3 regions of the Comamonas sp. Z1 genome follow, and region 1 is predicted to be linked to each of the others. Evidence: predicted binding sites of a transcription regulator. Region 1 holds the regulator's gene; each other region holds the start of a gene.
The links. The regulator sigma-54, encoded in region 1, starts transcription at its own class of promoters, with help from an activator protein. The targets are predictions, from matches to a motif close to TGGCANGNAANCTGCTTT.
Positions count from the first base shown of each region.

Region 2: a site for sigma-54 is predicted at 2,948-2,965, ahead of FSY45_RS13045 (TorF family putative porin). Genes of this name have one in related genera too.
Region 3: a site for sigma-54 is predicted at 3,121-3,138, ahead of FSY45_RS05560 (DUF3567 domain-containing protein). Genes of this name have one in related genera too.

Region 1 is NZ_VOQT01000002.1:663,528-669,659, forward strand. Features, by position in the region: gene FSY45_RS06485 (DUF711 family protein) at 1-891, shown strand, start outside; gene FSY45_RS06490 (aspartyl/asparaginyl beta-hydroxylase domain-containing protein) at 1,027-1,947, shown strand; gene FSY45_RS06495 (RNA polymerase factor sigma-54) at 2,137-3,738, opposite strand; gene lptB (LPS export ABC transporter ATP-binding protein) at 3,884-4,666, opposite strand; gene lptA (lipopolysaccharide transport periplasmic protein LptA) at 4,663-5,319, opposite strand; gene FSY45_RS06510 (thiol:disulfide interchange protein DsbA/DsbL) at 5,450-6,100, opposite strand.
Region 2 is NZ_VOQT01000006.1:43,835-49,966, reverse strand. Features, by position in the region: gene glcE (glycolate oxidase subunit GlcE) at 1-261, opposite strand, end outside; gene FSY45_RS13055 (ammonium transporter) at 394-1,746, opposite strand; gene glnK (P-II family nitrogen regulator) at 1,786-2,124, opposite strand; gene FSY45_RS13045 (TorF family putative porin) at 2,142-2,894, opposite strand; gene FSY45_RS13040 (sulfatase) at 3,270-4,598, opposite strand; gene FSY45_RS13035 (Bug family tripartite tricarboxylate transporter substrate binding protein) at 4,712-5,704, opposite strand; gene FSY45_RS13030 (tripartite tricarboxylate transporter substrate binding protein) at 5,845-6,132, opposite strand, start outside.
Region 3 is NZ_VOQT01000002.1:470,946-477,077, reverse strand. Features, by position in the region: gene FSY45_RS05580 (GGDEF and EAL domain-containing protein) at 1-133, shown strand, start outside; gene FSY45_RS05575 (ChaN family lipoprotein) at 159-1,055, opposite strand; gene FSY45_RS05570 (AbrB family transcriptional regulator) at 1,203-2,303, shown strand; gene FSY45_RS05565 (hypothetical protein) at 2,300-2,545, shown strand; gene FSY45_RS05560 (DUF3567 domain-containing protein) at 2,630-2,923, opposite strand; gene FSY45_RS05555 (DUF3108 domain-containing protein) at 3,209-4,360, opposite strand; gene FSY45_RS05550 (IclR family transcriptional regulator) at 4,386-5,177, opposite strand; gene FSY45_RS05545 (fumarylacetoacetate hydrolase family protein) at 5,287-6,132, shown strand, end outside.

The DNA of each region.
Region 1 (6,132 bases):
ATTGCCGCCTATGGCGACCTGTGCAATGCCTGCGTGAACATCGATCTGGATGAACATGGCTTTCTGCAGACCGACTTGCTGGCCCACAGCGTGCAGGCGATTCAGCAAATCGCGCGCACCACGCCGCGCGGCGAAGGCAATTTCAACTTCACAGTCAATTTCAACTGCGCGCCCGGCATTCCCTATTTCCCGGCCAGCTACCACCGCGGCAAGCACCACGGCGCCCTGGTGCTGGGCCTGGAAACGCCAGACCTCATGGTGGCTGAACTGCAGGAGCTGCAGCAGCAGCGCCAGCAGCTCGATCACGCGGCGTGGTTCAAGCTCGCATTCGATCGCCTGAGCCAGACCCTGAACGAGCATGCCACTGCCATCCAGCGCTGCGCCGACGGCGTGACGCTGGCCGAGGGCTGGCATATCGCTGGCATGGACACCTCGGCCGCGCCATCCAAGTCCTGCGCCTCCATGGTCGATGTCTACCAACTGCTGGGCGTGCCCTATTTCGGCGCCAGCGGCACGGTGGAAGCCTCGGCCCTGCTGACCCGCGTCTTCAAATCGGTCAACGGCGTGACACAGATCGGCTTCAGCGGCCTGATGCTGGCCGTGACCGAGGACCAAGGCCTGGCCCAGGCCAGTCTGAATGATGAATTCGATATCCGCGCCCTGCTGACCTACAGCAGCGTCTGCGGCATCGGCCTCGATACCGTGCCCGTGCCGGGCGACAGCAGCGCCGAGCAGATCGCTGCCGTCATGCGCGATACGGGCACCATGGCTTTTCGCCTCAACAAGCCGCTGACGGTGCGCCTGTTCCCCGTGCCGGGGCTCAAAGCGGGCGACACAACGGCCTTCGAGAGCGCCGATCTGTGCAACTGCGCCGTACTGGCCCTGCCTTGAGTATCTGATCCCGACCGGCTGCTGCGCTTGGCCGTCAAGCGCCGGCAGCTATTGCTTTTGATATTCCCCTACCCCGGTTCTGTTTGACCTGCCCCCATGGTGGCCGCCGGGGTGCCCCCGGTAAAATTGGCCCTTATGGCAAAAATTATCGTTCTGGCACTGGTGCTGCTCTTCTTTGGCTGCGGGCTGTACATGCATCTGCGCGGCAAGGTGCGCCACAAGGTGGTCAAGCAATTGTTTGACCACTCCACGTTCACAGCGCCGTTCAACGTCTTCATGCTGATGTTCAGCAAGGTGCCGCGCACGCCCTATCTGCCCACCAGCACCTTCCCCGAGCTGGCGCCGCTGCAGGCCAACTGGCGCGAGATCCGCGAGGAAGCCGTCAATCTGCAAAAGAACATGCAGATCAAGGCCGCCGCCAACAACGACGACGCAGGCTTCAACTCCTTCTTCAAGACCGGCTGGAAGCGCTTCTACCTCAAGTGGTACGGCGACGCCCACCCTTCGGCCATGGAGCTGTGCCCCAAGACCACGGCCCTGGTGAAATCGATTCCCAGCGTCAAGGCCGCCATGTTTGCCGAGCTGCCGCCCGGCGCCAAGCTCAATCTGCACCGCGACCCCTATGCGGGCTCGCTGCGCTATCACCTGGCCGTGCTGGCGCCCAACGACGACCGCTGCATGATCGAGGTCGACGGCCAGCCCTATAGCTGGCGCGAAGGCGAAGGCGTGATCTTCGACGAGACCTTTATGCACTGGGCCGAGAACCGCTCGGAAGGCAACCGCATCGTGCTGTTCTGCGATGTGGAGCGCCCCATGACCAATGGCTTTGCCCAGTGGCTCAATCACTGGCTGGGCAAGAACGTGGTGGCCGCCGCCAGCTCGCCCAACAACGAGGGCGATCCGCGCGGCATGATCAGCAAGCTGTTCAAGATCTCGTTCTATGCGGGCAAGTACCGCCGTGCCTTCCGCGACTGGAATCCGACCTTCTACAAGATCCTCAAGTTCGGCCTGATGATCGGCGTGCTGGTCTGGTTTATCTGGTGGTTGGTTTCTTGATAACCCCCTGAGGCACTACGCGCCTTCCCCTTGCCGGGCGCCCCCAAGGGGGACGGCAGCATCGCCGCAAGGGCGGCTCTTGCTCGCTGCCCCTTGCTTGAGGAATGCCTTATCAAGGCTCCCGCCCTAAATACAGAACAAGAAAGCCGCTGTGTGATGCATCAGCGGCTTTCTTGTTTCTGCGGTGCCCTACAGCGCCTTGCGCAGCGTGGTCGTGGGTATCTTGAGCTGCTCGCGGTATTTGGCGACGGTGCGGCGCGCACACTCAATGCCCTGCTCCTTGAGCATATCGGCCAGCTTGGCGTCCGACAGCGGCTTTCTGGCATCTTCGGCATCGACAAACTGTTTGATCAGCGCACGCACGGCCGTGCTGGAGGCACTGCCCCCGGTTTCCGTGCCCAGGCCCGAGCCGAAGAAATACTTGAGCTCGAAAGTGCCCTGGGGCGTGGCCATGTACTTGGCCGTGGTCACGCGGCTGATGGTGGACTCGTGCAGGCCCAGCGTGTCGGCGATATCGCGCAGCACCAGCGGGCGCATGGCCAGCTCGCCATGCACAAAGAAGTTCTTCTGCCGCTCCACGATGGCTTCGGAAACACGCAAGATGGTGTCGAAGCGCTGCTGGATGTTCTTGATGAACCAGCGCGCCTCCTGCAACTGCTGCTGCAGCGCCGCATGGCCGTCGCTGTTCTTGTGGCGGCGCAGCACGCTGGCATAGATGTCGTGCACGCGCAGACGCGGCATGACCTCGGGGTTGAGCTGCACGGAGAAGTCCACCCGGCCCGAGCCGGCCCGCAGCGGGCGCACGATGACATCGGGCACCACGATATGGCGCTCCACATCGACAAAGCGCCGACCCGGACGCGGCTCCAGCCTGGCGATCAGGGCCATGGCTTCGCGCAGCTGTTCCTCGCGCGCGCCGCACAGGCTGGTGAGCTTGCGCAGATCGCGCCGCGCCAGCAAGTCCATGGGCTGCGCGCAGATGGCCTGCGCCAGCAGCAGCCGGTTCATATGCGCCTCGGTCGTGCCCTCGTCCTCGGCCGTGCGGATCAGATCGCGCAGCTGCAGTTGCAGGCACTCGGCCAGATCGCGCGCGCCCACTCCCACGGGCTCCAGGCTTTGCAGCAGCTTCAGCGCAATGGCAAAGTGCTGCTCCAGCTCCTCGCGCTCTTCCAGGTCGTCGCCGGCCAGGCTCTGCGCCAGCTCCTGCAGGGAATCCTCGAGATAGCCGTCGTCGCTGAGCGACTCGATGAGAAAGCGCAGCGCCGCCATGTCCGCCGCGCCCAGATGCAGGCTCAGCGCCTGACGGTGCAGAAAGTCGGTCAGGCTCTGGTGCTCGCGCGCCAGATCGATGGCATCGGTTTCGTCGTCGCCATCGCGGTTGCGCGTGGAGCTGCTGGCCGAGGGCGTATCCCACTCGCTGCTGGATTCGCCGCCCCATTCCCCGTCCTGGCCGTCCATGCCCTCGGCCTCCCAGTTCAGCGTTTCAGGGGTTTCGGGGCTTGATGTCTCCGCTACCGTTTCAGTAGCTTGTTGCGCTTGCGATGCATCCCTTTCAACATGAATACCATCTGAAGTACTGTATTCACTGGCGCTAGTAGCTACATCTACAGGAGCATCTCCCGCAGTTTCTGCCTCATCGCCCGCACGTTCCAGAAAAGGGTTGTCGACCAGCATCTGCTCGACTTCCTGCGCCAGCTCCAGGGTGGAGAGCTGCAGCAGCTGAATGGATTGCTGCAGCTGCGGCGTAAGCGATAAATGCTGCGAAACGCGTAGCGAGAGACCTGGCTTCATCGAGGCGCGGCCCCCAGACAATCATTGCAAACGCGCGCAGTGCTATGGGTTTGCCGCCGGGCTGCCCCAAGGCAAACCTCGGCGCTGCCGGTCAGGGTCCCTTCCGGGGGCAGCGACCACACAAAGTGAGGGAGCGTGGGGGTCATCACATTCTGAAATGTTCGCCCAGATAGACGCGGCGCACATCGGCGTTCTCCACGATCTCCTCGGGCGTGCCTTCGGCCAGCACATGGCCGTCGCTGATGATGAAGGCGTGGTCGCAGATGCCCAGCGTCTCGCGCACGTTGTGGTCGGTGATCAGCACGCCGATGCCGCGCTCCTTGAGGAAGCCGATGATGCGCTGGATCTCGATCACCGCAATCGGGTCGATGCCTGCAAACGGCTCGTCAAGCAGAATGAAGCGCGGTTGCGTGGCCAGGGCGCGGGCAATTTCCACGCGACGGCGCTCACCGCCGGACAGCGCCAGCGCCGGCGACTGGCGCAGATGCTCTACGCGCAGCTCCTGCAGCAAGCCCGTGAGGCGCTTTTCGATCTCGCCCTGCGTCAGCGTCTTGCCCTGCTCGTCCTTTTGCAGCTCCAGCACGGCGCGCACATTGTCTTCCACGCTGAGCTTGCGAAAGATGGAGGCTTCCTGGGGCAGATAGGACAGGCCCAGGCGCGAACGCTGGTGAATCGGCATGCCGCCCACTGGCTGGCCGTCGATGAAGATCTCGCCGCCGTCGCTGCGCACCAGGCCCACGATCATGTAGAACGATGTGGTCTTGCCCGCACCGTTGGGGCCGAGCAAACCGACCACCTCGCCTTTTTGCACGGACAGGGACACATCCTTGACCACCTTGCGGCTGCCGTAGGACTTGGCCAGATGCTTGGCCTCCAGGCGGCTGTCGGACTCGCCGCTGCGGCTGCTGGAGAAAGTCGGCTCGCTCATTTCTTCTCGTCGGCTTTCTCACCGCCCAGCGTCATGCTCTGGCGCAGCTGCGTGGCAGGTGTTGCAGGCTTAGGCTGGGCTCCCGGCGTTCCATCCTTGGGCGCCATGATGGCGCGCACACGGCCACCCTGTCCCACGGAGGAGCTCGGCAGGCCGCCACTGGTCTTCTGGCCATCGACGGTATAGACGTCGGTAATGTTGTTGTAGACGATGATGGAGCCCGTGACCTGATCGCTGAGCTGACCGCCACGGTAGCGGCGCATCTCGCCACGACGGATGAACTTGACGATATCGGCCTTGCCGTCGTACTCGATGACTTCGCCTTCGCCCTCGATGAACTCCTCGGGCTGACCGGCCACGGTATCGCGCTTCTGGCGGAAGAAGGCACGCTTGCCGGCCTCGGCCTTGATCACACCGTACTGATAGCCCTCGGCGTCCTGCCGCACATCGAGCTGAGCACCGCGCAGCACGATGGAGCCCTTGGTCATCACCACATTGCCAGTAAAGACACTGGTCTGCTGCAGCTCGTCATGACGCAACGCATCCGCCTCGATATTCATGGGCTTGGCGCTGTCGGCTTTTTCGGCATGGGCAATGCCGGTCGCTGCTGCCAGGGCGCAGGCCAGCGCAAGAGGTAGGAGTGTTTTTTTCATGGAAGGCACGTTTCTTGCATCCATTGTAGTCATTCCCTTTTTGCAACTTGCGTAAAAAACACCCACAAAAAAGCCCGCACGACGGCGGGCTTGTTGGGCGTCAAACGTCACTGACGTCTGCCGGCTGATCTCAGGCCTTGCGGCTGGAGGCGACCAGCGCATTGACCACGCGCAGCACATTGTCCATATTGCCGGCCTTGGTGCCGTCCGTGTAGTAGCGGCCGGCCACACCCATGGCGGGCACGCCTTCCACGTCATATTCGTTTTGCAGCTGAGCGGCCTTGCGCGCCTGGTTGGCCACGGTGAAGGAGTTGTAGACTTCCTTGAACTTGGCCAGATCCACGCCCTGCTTGCCGACCCAGTCAAAGATGGCGTCGTCGGTCTTGAGCAGATTGCGATCCACGTGGATGGTGCGGAACACCTTGGCGTGCAGCTGGGGCAGCAGGTTCATGCCCTCCAGAGCGTAGTAGAGCTTTTGCTGGGGCACGAAAGAGGCATTGAAGGCCACGGGCACGCGGCGCACCACCACATCGGCAGGCTGGGTCTTGGCCCAGGCTTCGAACTGGGGCTCGAAGGCATTGCAATGCGGGCAGCTGTACCAGAAGAACTCGACCACCTCGACCTTACCGGCCGGCGCGCTCACGCTGGCGGGCTTGCCGAGCTTGATGTAGTCCTTGCCTTCCTTGGGCGCAGCGCCCTGGGCCCAGCTGGAGGAGGCACCCAGACTCAGGGCACCGGCAGCAGCTGCCGAGGCAGCCAGAGAGAATTCGCGACGTTTCATCTAAACAAACTCCTGTATCAGGTCTGCAGTAT
Region 2 (6,132 bases), on a different contig from region 1:
GCACTGGCCCTGGCTGGCCAATGTTGCCTCCAGCTCGGCCAGCGGCGTGCCGGCGCGTACGGTGACAACCAGCTCGCTGGGCTCGTAGCTGACGATGCCGCTGAGCGCGCGCGTGGACAGCGGCTCGCCCTGCAGACGCAGGCCGTAGAAGTCCTTGCTGCCGCTGCCGCAGATGCGCAGCGGGGTCTTGTCACTGGCAGCGGCGCGAATGCGCTCGCTGAGCTGATTGATTTGGCTGGTGGCTGAATCCATGGCCTGCATGGTAGCCGGGGCGCCCCTTGGGCAGGAAGGTCTGGTCTTTGATTTTTTTGAAAAGCAGGCGTGAATAAAAAAGCCCCGCAGTTCGCACTGCGGGGCAACGTAATGAAACTGAACTTGCGAAGAGCCTGCCGCTTAACGGGTGTAGGCCACCTCACCATGGGATGTGATGTCCAGGCCCTGGCGTTCGGACTCTTCCGAGACACGCAGACCCACGGTCAGATCGGCAATCTTGTAGGCCACGTAGGAGACCACGCCGGACCAGACGATGGTCACCAGCACGCTCTCGACCTGCACCCACAGCTGATGGGCCATGTTGTAGCCCTCGGGTTCGATACCGCCCAGGCCCTTGGCGCAGAACACGCCGGTCAGGATGGCACCCAGGATACCGCCGACACCGTGGACGCCGAACACGTCGCAGACATCGTCAACCTTGAGCAGGTGCTTGAGGCCAGACACGCCCCAGAAGCACAGAGGGCCGGCGATGATGCCCATGACGATGGAGCCCATGGGGCCGACGAAACCGGCGGCGGGGGTGATGGTCACCAGACCGGCCACGGCACCCGAGGCGGCGCCCAGCATGGAGGCCTTGCCGCGCAGCAGCGCTTCGGCCACGATCCAGGAGATGGCGGCAGCGCCGGTCGCGAGGATGGTGTTGATGAAGGCCAGGCCGGCAGCGCCATTGGCGGCACCGGCAGAGCCGGCGTTGAAGCCGAACCAGCCCACCCACAGCAGCGAAGCGCCCACCATGGTCAGCGTCAGGCTGTGAGGGGGCAGGGCTTCCTTGCCGAAGCCGATGCGCTTGCCCAGCATGTAGGCACCCACCAGACCGGCCACGGCGGCGTTGATGTGCACCACGGTGCCGCCCGCGAAGTCCAGCGCGCCGTCTGCACCCAGCAGACCGCCGCCCCACACCATGTGGGCCATGGGGATGTAGCTGAAGGTGAACCACAGCACGGAGAACACGATCACGGCCGCGAACTTGATGCGCTCGGCAAACGCTCCCACGATCAGCGCCACGGTGATGGCGGCGAAGGTGGACTGGAAGGCCACGAACACATATTCGGGGATGGTCTTGAGCATGGACGACAGCGTGTCAGGCGTGATGCCCATGAGGAACAGCTTGTCGAAGCCGGCGAAGAACTTGCCCTCGCCGCCAAAAGCCAGCGAGTAGCCGTAGATGGCCCACAGCACGGTGATCAGCGAAAAGATCACGAAGACCTGAGCCAGCACGGACAGCATGTTCTTGCTGCGCACCAGGCCGCCGTAGAACAGCGCCAGGCCGGGGATGACCATCAGGATCACCAGCATGGTCGAGGTCAGCATCCAGGCGGTGTCGCCGGCGCTCAGGGTGGGCACGGCCTCGGCTGCGGCTTCGGCCACAGGCGCTGCGGCGGCGGCAGCCGTTGCAGCTTCCTGGGCAAAGCCGGTGGCGCCGGCAGCCAGCAGGCCCAGTCCCAGGCCTGCGCTCAATAGTTTCTTGATCATGGCAATCTTTCTCAAAACGGTTCCAGAGAGACTGGGCCTTTACAGGGCCGCGTCGCCGGTTTCTCCTGTACGGATACGGATCGACTGCTCCAGCGCCTGCACAAAAATCTTGCCGTCGCCGATCTTGCCGGTACGGGCTGCGCCCTCGATGGCGTCGATGGCGGCATCGACCAGATCGTCGGCAATCGCGGCCTCGATCTTCAGCTTGGGCAGAAAGTCCACCACATACTCGGCACCGCGGTACAGCTCGGTGTGGCCCTTCTGACGGCCAAAGCCCTTGACTTCGGTCACGGTGATGCCTTGAACACCGATTTGGGAAAGAGCTTCACGCACTTCGTCGAGCTTGAAGGGTTTGATGATGGCGATCACCATTTTCATGACGGGCTCCTGAAAAATTAGAAAGTCTTGGAGAGCGTCAGAATCAGACGCGCCTTGTTCACATCGCCGAAGTAGGCCTTCTTGTTGGCGCCAGTCACCGCTGCACCTGCAGAGAAGCCGTCGCCCAGGTCATAGGCACCACCGACGCTGTAGTCCACATAGTTGGGAACGCCCAGGTCCTTGATGTCGCTGGAGAAATGGGTGTAACCAACTGATGCTTTCAGTGTCACCTTGGGCATCACTTCCTGGCTGTAGGAGAACTGCAGATAACCGGTGTTGCGGCCCTTGAGACCCGAGCCCGCCTTGGCGCCGGCCCAGCCGAAGTAGTCCTTGGACACTGTGTGCGAGTACTTGGCCGTGAACGGGCCATAGGTGCCGGAGCCGTAGATCTCGGTGGTGTTGCCGTTGGCATTGCCCGAGTACACATAGGTCAGCATGCCCACGTCCCAGTCCACATCGGCGGCCTTGAACTTGTAGCCGCCGTAGAAGTCGGTTTCCAGCGAGTTGCCGGGCAGCCAGTCCACGGAGGAGTTCCAGTTGCCGACGTAGAAGCCGCTGTCGCCGAACGTGTAGTCAAAACCGCCTTGCAGCGCGGGCTTGACGGCCTTGGTGCGGCTGGCGTCCTGATCCTGGCCACGGAACTTGTAGTTGGTGGTCAGGGCAACGTTGGCGGAGAGCTGGGCATGGGCCCACATGGGGGCGACAACGGCGCAGGCCAGGGTGGCAGTCTTGGCGAAAGTCTTGAAACGGCTTGCAGCGGGACTAGGCATTCAGGGTTCCTCCGGTTTGAAAATTTCGTGGCAAAAATCTCGGATGAACTCTCAAAGCACAGACCGTGCCAGTCTCTGCGGCGGCTGCGGCGCGGTTCGCTGCCCAAGGCCCTGGAACAGGCAGCGGGCCATAGCTGCCCGGTACAAAAAGCTACGAGTTTTCACAATCACTGTGCGCAACTTTCGCCACCCGGGCTGCGGCCTGAACCGGATGCACCAGGATGGTGCGTTTTTGCGATGCACCGCCATGGCCCGGCTTTTGCGCGGCTTTTTGCACCAATCAGGGGATTTGAAAGTGAGCACATGCTCTTTATCTGGGCGCAGGCAAAGAAAAAGCCCATCGGCTGGGCGATGGGCTTGGGGGGCGGCCGCAATTCAGAAGCTGGCTTGGGGCAGGTCTGCCTTGGTGAACACCAGCGAGACCTTGGCTTCCTGCGGAATCGGCGGCAGCTCCTGATTCCAGCGCTCCCAGGCGCTGCGCAGCTCGGCCAGTTTCCGGGGCTCGCGATCACGCAGATTGGCGCGCTCGCGCGGGTCGCTGGCGATGTTGAACAGGTATTCGATGCCCTCGATCTGCAGATATTTCCAGTCGTCGCGTATCAAGGCCTTTTGCTCGCGGTGCTTCATGCGCCAGGCCAGGTCGCGTTCGGGCATCCAGCTTTGATCCTGCATCAGGGGCAGCAGGCTGATGCCGTCCAGCGGATAGTCGGCATGCGCGTCCACGCCCGCTGCAGCCAGGAAGGTGGCCGACCAGTCCATGGTCAGGCTGGGCGTGTCGCAGACGGCGCCGGCCGTCATGCGCGCCGGCCAGCGTGCCAGCAAAGGCACGCGGATGCCGCCTTCGAGCAGGTCCATCTTCTGGCCCACGAAAGGCCAGGTATTGGAGAAGCGCTCGCCGCCGTTGTCGCTGGTGAAGACGATGAGCGTGTTCTCGCTCAGGCCGTTCTCCTCCAGCGCGTCCAGCAGCCAGCCTATGCCTTCGTCCATGTGATGGATCATGCGCTGGTAGGTGTCGATGGAGCCGCCGTCGATATGCTTGCCCATGCCTTGCAGGCGCTCGGATTCGGCGCGGTCCTCGCGCGTCAGCCAGGGCCAGTGCGGGGCGCTGTAGTGCAGCGAGAGGTAGAAGGGCTGCTCGGCGCTCTGGCGCTTGACGAAGTCCACCGCGCGGCGGCTCAGCAGATCGGTGAGGTAGCCGTCTTCGGTGTGCGGCTCCTCGTTGGTCCAGAAGTCGGGGCGCCCGCGCGGGTCGCAGTGGGCGAAGTAGTCGGCGCCGCCGGCATGAAAGCCGTAGAACTCCTCGTAGCCCGACAGGCGCGGGCCGAAATGCGGGGGGTAGCCCAGATGCCATTTGCCGACCAGGGCCGTGGCGTAGCCGGCATCGCGCAGCAGCGAGGCCACCGTGGGGTGATCGGGCGGCAGGCCCAGCACCTTGTCGCCATGCACGCTGGCGATGGGTTCCTCGGCCGCACCGCGCAGGCGGTACTGCCAGCGGCCCGTGGCCAGCGCAAAGCGCGTGGGCGAGCACACCGAGGAGTTGGAGTAGCCGCGCGTGAAGCGCAGGCCCTGGGCGGCCATGGCGTCCAGGCGCGGCGAGACGTCGGTGGCGTTGTTGTGCGCATCGCGCGCACCGGTGCAGCCCAGGTCGGCATAGCCGAGGTCATCGGCCAGGATGAAGATCAGATTGGGGCGGGAGTCGGTCATGGGAGATCGGGGAACATTCAAAAACAGGAGCTTTTATCGCTTGTTATGCAAGGATTCTGGATAGATTTGATGCTGAAGATATTTGGTAGCAAGCGATAGATGCTCCTCAAATATCAGGGCTTGAAGCCCGAGCGCTGAACCACCGGCGCCCATTGCGCGCGGTAGGCCTTGAGCATTTTTTCCGTGTCCTGCGCGCTGCTGACCACGGGCACCAGGTTGGAGGCGGCGAACTTGTGCTGCGTGTCGGCTTCCTTCATCACCTCCTGCACCAGTTGGGACAGGCGCTGCACCGTGGCCGGCGCCATGCTCTGCGGCGCGAACAAGGTGTTCCAGCCCGTGCCGACCAGGTTCACGCCCAGCTCCTTGAGCGTGGGAATGCCGGGTGCCATGGTGCTGCGGCGCTCGCCCGAGGTGGCCAGCACGCGCAGCTTGCCTGCTTCGTGCTGGGCGATCTGGGTGTCTAGAGTGTCCACGGCGATGGGGACCTGCCCGCCCATCAGATCGGTGAGCAGCGGACCCGAGCCCTTGTAGCCCACGACCTCGACGGGCACCTTGGCGGTCTCGCCCAGCATCAGCGCAAAAAAGTGCGGCAGGCTGCCCGTGGCCGGCACGCCGAAATTGGCCTGCTGCGGATTGGCCTTGAGCCAGGCCAGCAGGTGCGGCAGCTCCTTCACGGGGACGGCACTGGCCACGGCCAGACCGAACTCGTAGCGGTTCACCTCGCTGATGGGGCGGAAGTCCTTTTCCGGGTCGTAGCCCGAGTCCGGAAACACCAGCGGCGCCACCACCATCACGGCAGGATTGGCCAGCAAAATGGCGGGCTGGCCCGCTGCTGCATTCTTCACGTACTGGGCTGACAGACGGCCGCCCGCACCGGGCTTGTTTTCCACGATGACCGGGCTGCCGAGGCGGGCCTGCAGCCGGTCGGCCACGATGCGCGCCACGCGGTCGGTGGCGCCGCCGGGCGGATAGCCGACCACCATGCGCAGCGGTGTCTTGCTGGGAAACAGGGCATGGCTCTCCTGGGCCTGCAGCGCGCCGCCGCCCAGCAAGCCTGCGCTCAGGCCGAGCCCCGCCGCGAGCTTGCCGAAGATTCTTCTTTGCATCGTCATGTCTCTCCTGGTCTGTGGTCCGCGCTGGTACCGGCTCGCGAATTCACACCATTAATGATTGGAAACCGGGCAGTGTAGGTGGGCTCCGGCACCGGCCTGACATGCTCAGATGGCCGGCGCCCGGGCTTGGGGCATCAATCGGGTTTCAGATTGATCTTGCGGGTCAGCGCCTCCCATTTGTCGGAGATCTCGCGCACCCTGGCCTGGGCCTGCTCGGGGCTGCTGCCCACCATCTCGATATCCACGGCCTTGACCCGCTCCTGCTGCTGCGGCGAGCGGATGGCGGCATCCATGACTGCGAGAAAGCGCTTCTGGATCTCGGCAGGAACGCCCTTGGGGGCGGCGAGCAACAGCCAGTAAGTGCCGTCGAAATCGGGGTAGCCCGACTCGGCAATCGTGGGCAATGTCGGCAGTAGCGGCGA
Region 3 (6,132 bases), 190 kb from region 1:
CCTGCAGCAAAAAGGCTGTGACTACTTTCAGGGCTATTTCTGCAGCCGGCCCTTGCCGGCCGAGGACTTCACGCGCCTGCTGGAAAAGACGCGTGAGGGGCAGCCGCTGGTGGCTGTCGCGACCGCGGGCTGAGGGTCACCAGCGCTGCAGCAGCCCGTCAAGGCTTGGTCGCAGGTCTGTTCTTCCACTGTTCGCGCAGTTGGCTGCACTGGTCTTCGGAGGCGTTGCCCTCCAGCGTCAGCAGCTTGTCTGCCTTCATGGCGATAGCAGTCTGAGCCTTGTCTGCTTGGGCTATCGCCACCTTTTGCTTGAAATCGCCGGGCAGCCAGGTCGGCACGCCGATATCGCTGCGCACATGGCCGCGGCCCGCCACCAGCAGCACGCTTTTGCCGGGCTGGCCCAGCTCGCGTACGGCTGTTTCAGTCACTCTGGCCATGGATTCATCGCGGGCCAGCTGAATTCGGGCCATGGGCGCGAACTGCGATTCGGGCAGCAGGCCGCAGTGGCCATCCTTGATGGCATCGAGCTGCAACTGCCAGCCCGCAGCCGGCAGGTGTCCGTCGTAGCGGGACTCGCCCATGGCCTGCTTCATCCGGGCACGTGGCAGATTGCCACCGAGCACGGGCACGCCGGCTTTCACGGCAGCCATCACCACCGGGCCATAGTCTTGCCAGGGCCAGCCGCCCGGGCCGCCGCCCTGAGCCCATTGCAGAGCAGTTTTCACCTCCTCATCGCTGGCCGATGCGGGCAGGCTCCGGGTGCTGCCGCCTGCGGGGGCCATCTCGACCACCAGGGCTGCGAGCCTGCCTTGCGCTGCCAGGTGGCGCACGGTAGCTGCTTCCCACTGATGATGGGCGATCTGGTCATGCTGCTCGCCGAGCAGAATGGCCGGTGTTCCGGCCCACTGCCCCAGTGTCTGCTGCCATTCGGTGTCGGAGGTCAACTGAGTTCTTTGATGGGCACAGCCACCCAGCAGCAGGGCGCTGGCTAGAGCTGTCAAGGCCAAAGGATTGAAACGCTGGCGCGGCTGCGCCGCAGAAATGAAAGTCCACATATGAGCTGATTGCGTTCGTCTGAGACGGGGCATGGCTTCGTAGCTGTAGATTTCGTACCGGCTTTGCCCACCGAGTTTTGCCGCGATACTGCGGGGCATTGCCCCTGTCGCGCGCCCATTGTCGTGCCTTGCCGGATTCCCGTGCACATGTCCGTATTGCTTCCTCCCGTGTTTCTGGCCCGTGTGGCCGCTACTTTGCTGCTGGCATGGCTGGCAGCCCAGCTCTGTCTGGTGCTGCATACGCCGCTGCCCTGGATGCTGGGGCCGCTGATTTCCGTCTCCCTGCTATCGATTGGCGGGGCGCCCACCCAAAGCTGGGCCAGGCTGCGCGATCTGGGGCAGTGGACGATAGGCGGCGCTCTGGGCCTGTACTTCACGCCTGCGGTGACCGAATTGGTCGCCGGTCTGTGGTGGGCGATTGCGCTGGCCATTGCCTGGGCCCTGTTGCTGGGCTGGGTCTTCGGGCGCTGGCTGTATCGCGTCCAGGCCCCCTCCATGCTGGCGCAACCGGACATGGATGAAGAGCGCTTGCGCGCCACGACCTATTTCTCGGGGGCGATAGGTGCGGCCTCGGAGATGACGCTGCTGGCCGAGCGCGAGCATGCGCGCACAGATCTGGTGGCGGCGGCGCACAGCCTGCGGCTGGTGATAGTGACGGTGAGCATTCCCTTTGCACTGCAATGGTCGGGACTGCAGGGCGACCCGGGCCTGACGCTGCCCAGCGTGCGCACCGTGCAATGGCCAGGCTTTGCCTGGCTGGTGCTGGCCACCGGCGCCGGGGCATTGCTGATGCTCAGGCTCAGGCGTGCCAATCCCTGGTTTCTGGGGGCGCTGGCCGTATCCATGGGCTTGACCATGGCAGGCCTGGAGCTGTCCGCCGTGCCGCAATGGTTGATGAATGCCGCCCAGTTGGTGATCGGCGTAAGCCTGGGGGTGCGCTTTCGACGTGAGTTCCTGCACACGGCTCCGCGCTGGCTGGGCATGGTGGCGCTGGGTACCGTGGGCCTGATGGCAGTCTGCGCCGGCTTTGCCTGGCTGCTGCACTGGGCCACCGGCCTGCCCTGGGTCACCTTGCTGCTGGGCACATCGCCGGGTGGCATTACCGAGATGGCCATCACCGCCAAGGTCCTGCAACTGGGCGTGCCCGTGGTCACGGCCTTCCAGGTCTGCCGGCTGATTGCCGTGCTGCTGCTGGTAGCGCCGCTGTACCGGTGGCTGAACAGAGCGCTGCCGGGGGCGAGGCCATGATCCGCAGCAGGCGAAATCCCTGGAAGTCGGTCCTGATCATCAGCGCCTGCGCCGGCTTTGCGATGGCCGGACTTCTGATGTGGATGGCCTGGGAGCACAACCCCCAGTGCGAGATTCACTGCGCAGAGCAAGGCATTGACTGGGGCTACTGGCTTGCGCTGGGTGCGGCTGGGGGGCTGCTGGGCTTTTTGGGCTGCATGCTGAGTGCCTGCGTGTTGATGCTGTTGTGCAGAAAGTCATAGTGGCTCGCGCTCTTCCGGCAAGCACTAGAGTGTGCTTTCAGACATCAAAAAAGCCACTCTTTCGAGTGGCTTTTTTCAAGGTGTTCAGTGAATGATGACCGGCTGCTGGGCCAGGCCCGTGTAGGTATCGAGAATTTCCTCCACCTCTTCCTCGGTGGGGGCGTCCTGCTGCCAGGCGAGGATCTGCTTCTGGAACATTTCGGCCCAGGAGCCATCCAGATACACCTCCTTGCCCGAGCGCTTGTCCACGATTTCAAAGCCGTGGCGCGGCAGTTGGTGGGCTTGCTCGGCCTTGGCTTTGCCTGCCGGAACGTCTGCCTCCATATCGGGACGCAGATGGAGCACCGCAAAGGATTCAGAGTCGTAAAGCATTTGCATGGTGTTCCTCCTTTCACTTCCGTTATGAGCATGCCTGCCATGGATATGGCGACAGGGTGCCGCATTTCAAGGTGGAAATGCCTGCTCTTGGCACTTGGGCACAGTATTCCATGGATTTGACATGGTTGTGGGCAACCGGCTTTCCCGATCTGTAGTAGGCAAGTCCTTGAATGGCGCGACAGCGTTCAGCCCGAGCCGATGCAGGTTGCAGGCCTTGGCTGGGAGGTGAGTGAGCGCTTGGGGCGCGGTGCTCCCGGGGTTTACGCCAGGGGGGCAGCATGGAGGCTATTGCGGCGCGGGCAGATATTTCTTGAGCTGCAGGTCGACAAAGTCGTCCTGTCCCTGAGTGAGCTTGATGCGCACGGGCAGGTATTGCATGGACGGAGCCAGCCAGACCGAGCCGCGCTGGTCGCTGCTGCTTTTGCCGGGCAGTTTGTCCAGGCGCAGCGCCATGACGCTGCCAAACGGCAGCTCCAGCGCCTCGCTGGCACCCACGCGGAACTGCCAGCGCACGGCCGAGCGTGCGCTGCTGGTGGTCAGCTCTATCAGCGTGCCTGGCGGGTATTTCTCTGGGGCGGCGGCCATCAGGGCCGAGAGCTGCAGAAACACGCTGAGGCGGTCCTGCACTCCATCGCCGATGGCCGCATCGGTCTGGCCGCCGCTGTAGTGCGCCTTGCCACTGGCCACATCAAAGGCGGCGGACTGGGTTTTGCGCCCCTTGTCGCTGAAGTTGAGCGGTTGCAGGCCCTTGGGCGTGATCAGCCCCTCGCTGGTCTGGGCGCGCTCGCCGAGCAAGAACATGCTGATCGACTGTCTGGCCTGGTAATACTGGCCGTCATGCTGCCATTGCAGCTGGGCGCCGGCCGAATATTGAAAACCCTTGACCTGACCCGAGGCATTGAACTCCAGTGTGGCGGAGTTGGGCAGGGTGACGGGCAGCACAGAGTCAGGTGGCAGCGGCGCGCCGCCTGCGGGCGTGACCTGGATGGGGCGGGCCGTGTCGGCACCATTGGCTTCGGGAGGCTCGGCCATGGGCTCGGGAGCCGGCTCTGCAGCAGCAGCGGGCTGCCCTGTATTGGTGGGTGCTTCTTTTTCAGGCGCTTCTTGCGTTTGTGGTTCCTGGGCTGGAGGCGGATTTGGCTCTGATTCCTGTTCGTCCGGTGCTGGGGCAGGCACGGGAGCAGGAGCCGGCGCCCGGGGTGAGGCCTGGGGTTTGGGCGCTGGAGCTGGAGCCGGCTTGGGCGCTGCGGGTGCAGGCGGCGGAGGAGGGGGCGCCTGCAGCATGCGCGTCTCCATCACGATCTGGTCGTCCGCCGCTTTGTCCGGCGGGCTCAGTTCGGGCAGGCCCCAGAGCAACAGCCCATGGGCTGCCAGCACCAAGCCGGTGATGGGCAGCAGTGTCTCGCGTGCCTGGCTTGCCTGAGGGGAGCGGCCCATGAGCGTGATTCGGAGATTGCGGGTTTCAGTGATTGGGGTCGGCGCGCCAGCCCAGATCGCAGGAAAGCTGGCGGGCGGCCGCCTGAAGCGGCGCGTCTATGGCTCCACCATAGTCCGGGTCGAAAGTCGCCAGCGAGCCCAGGGTCATCAGACCCAGCACGATATGGCCGGACGCGTCGAAGACCGGCACGCAAAAGGCCACGATGCCCGGCAGCACGGTGTCGACCACGCGGGCCGTGCCGCGCTCGCGCACCTCGGCCAGCATGGCCGCCACGGCCTCCTCGGTCTGGGGCAGGTCCTGGCGCCGGGCTTTGCGCGCGCGCTCGATTTCGGGCTCCAGCAACGCGGCCGTCGCCTCGCGCGGCAGCCAGGCACCGAAGCAGCGCCCTGTGGCCGAGGCCAGCATGGGCATGACGTCGCCCAGGCGCAGATTGGCGGTGACGGACTGCGCCGATTCCTCCCAATGCACGATGGTCGGGCCATGGTTGCCCCAGACGGCGATGGCCAGCGTGTGATTAAGGGACTCAAGCAGTGCCGGAATGCGCTCGCGCGCCAGACGCACCGGGTCGAGGCGAGCCAGCGAGGCCAGGCCGATCTTCAGCGCCGCAGGGCCCAGGTCGTAGCGCGAATTGCGCTCGTCCTGCGCCACCAGGCCGATGCGCTGAAAGCTCACCAGATAGCGGTGCGCCTTGGCGGCACTCATGCCGGCGGCGGCGGCGACATCCTTGAGCATCAGCGGTCCGCTGGCCTGTGCCAGCGCCTCGACGAGGGAGAAACCCACTTCGACCGACTGAATCCCTGCGCGTTCCTTTTCCATTGCAATAGAATCGTGTTTTGTTTAGTTAAATCAATTTAACCAATCGTAATTTTGGCTAGCGTTGTCAGGCATTGTGCCAGCACCGCTGCCGTGAGCAGAGGGACAGAGAATGAAACTGGCAACCTACAAGGATGGCTCGCGCGATGGGCAACTGGTCGTGGTCTCGCGCGACCTGAGCCAGGCCTGCTATGCCACCGGCATTGCCAATCGCATGCAGCAGGTGCTGGACGACTGGAGCTATATGGCCCCCCAGCTGCAGGATCTGTCGCATGAACTCAATCACGGCAAGGCCCGCCACGCGTTTCCCTTCGATCCCCAGCGCTGCATGGCACCGCTGCCGCGAGCTTATCAGTGGGCCGATGGCTCGGCCTATATCAATCATGTGGAGCTGGTACGCAAGGCGCGCAATGCCGAGGTGCCGGCCAACTTCTACACCGACCCGCTGATGTACCAGGGCGGCAGCGATGATTTCATCGGCCCCTGCGACGATGTGATCGTTCCCAGCACGGCCATGGGCATAGACTTCGAGGCCGAGATCGCCGTCGTCACCGGCGATGTGCCCATGGGCACGGATGCCAAGGATGCGCTGGATGGCGTTCGTCTCGTCATGCTGGCCAATGACGTGAGCCTGCGCAATCTGATTCCCGGCGAACTGGCCAAGGGCTTCGGCTTCTTCCAGAGCAAGCCCGCCACGGCTTTCAGCCCTGTGGCCGTGACACTGGACGAGCTGGGCGATGCCTGGAAGGGCGGCCGTCTGCATCTGACGCTGCAGAGCACCTGGAACGGCCGCAAGGTCGGCATGTGCGATGCGGGCGAGGAGATGACTTTTCACTTCGGCCAGCTGATCGCCCATATCGCCAAGACCCGCAATGTACGCGCCGGCTCCATCGTGGGCAGCGGCACGGTGAGCAACAAGGGCGTGGAGACCGGCAGCGGCAAGAACAAGCGCATGGAA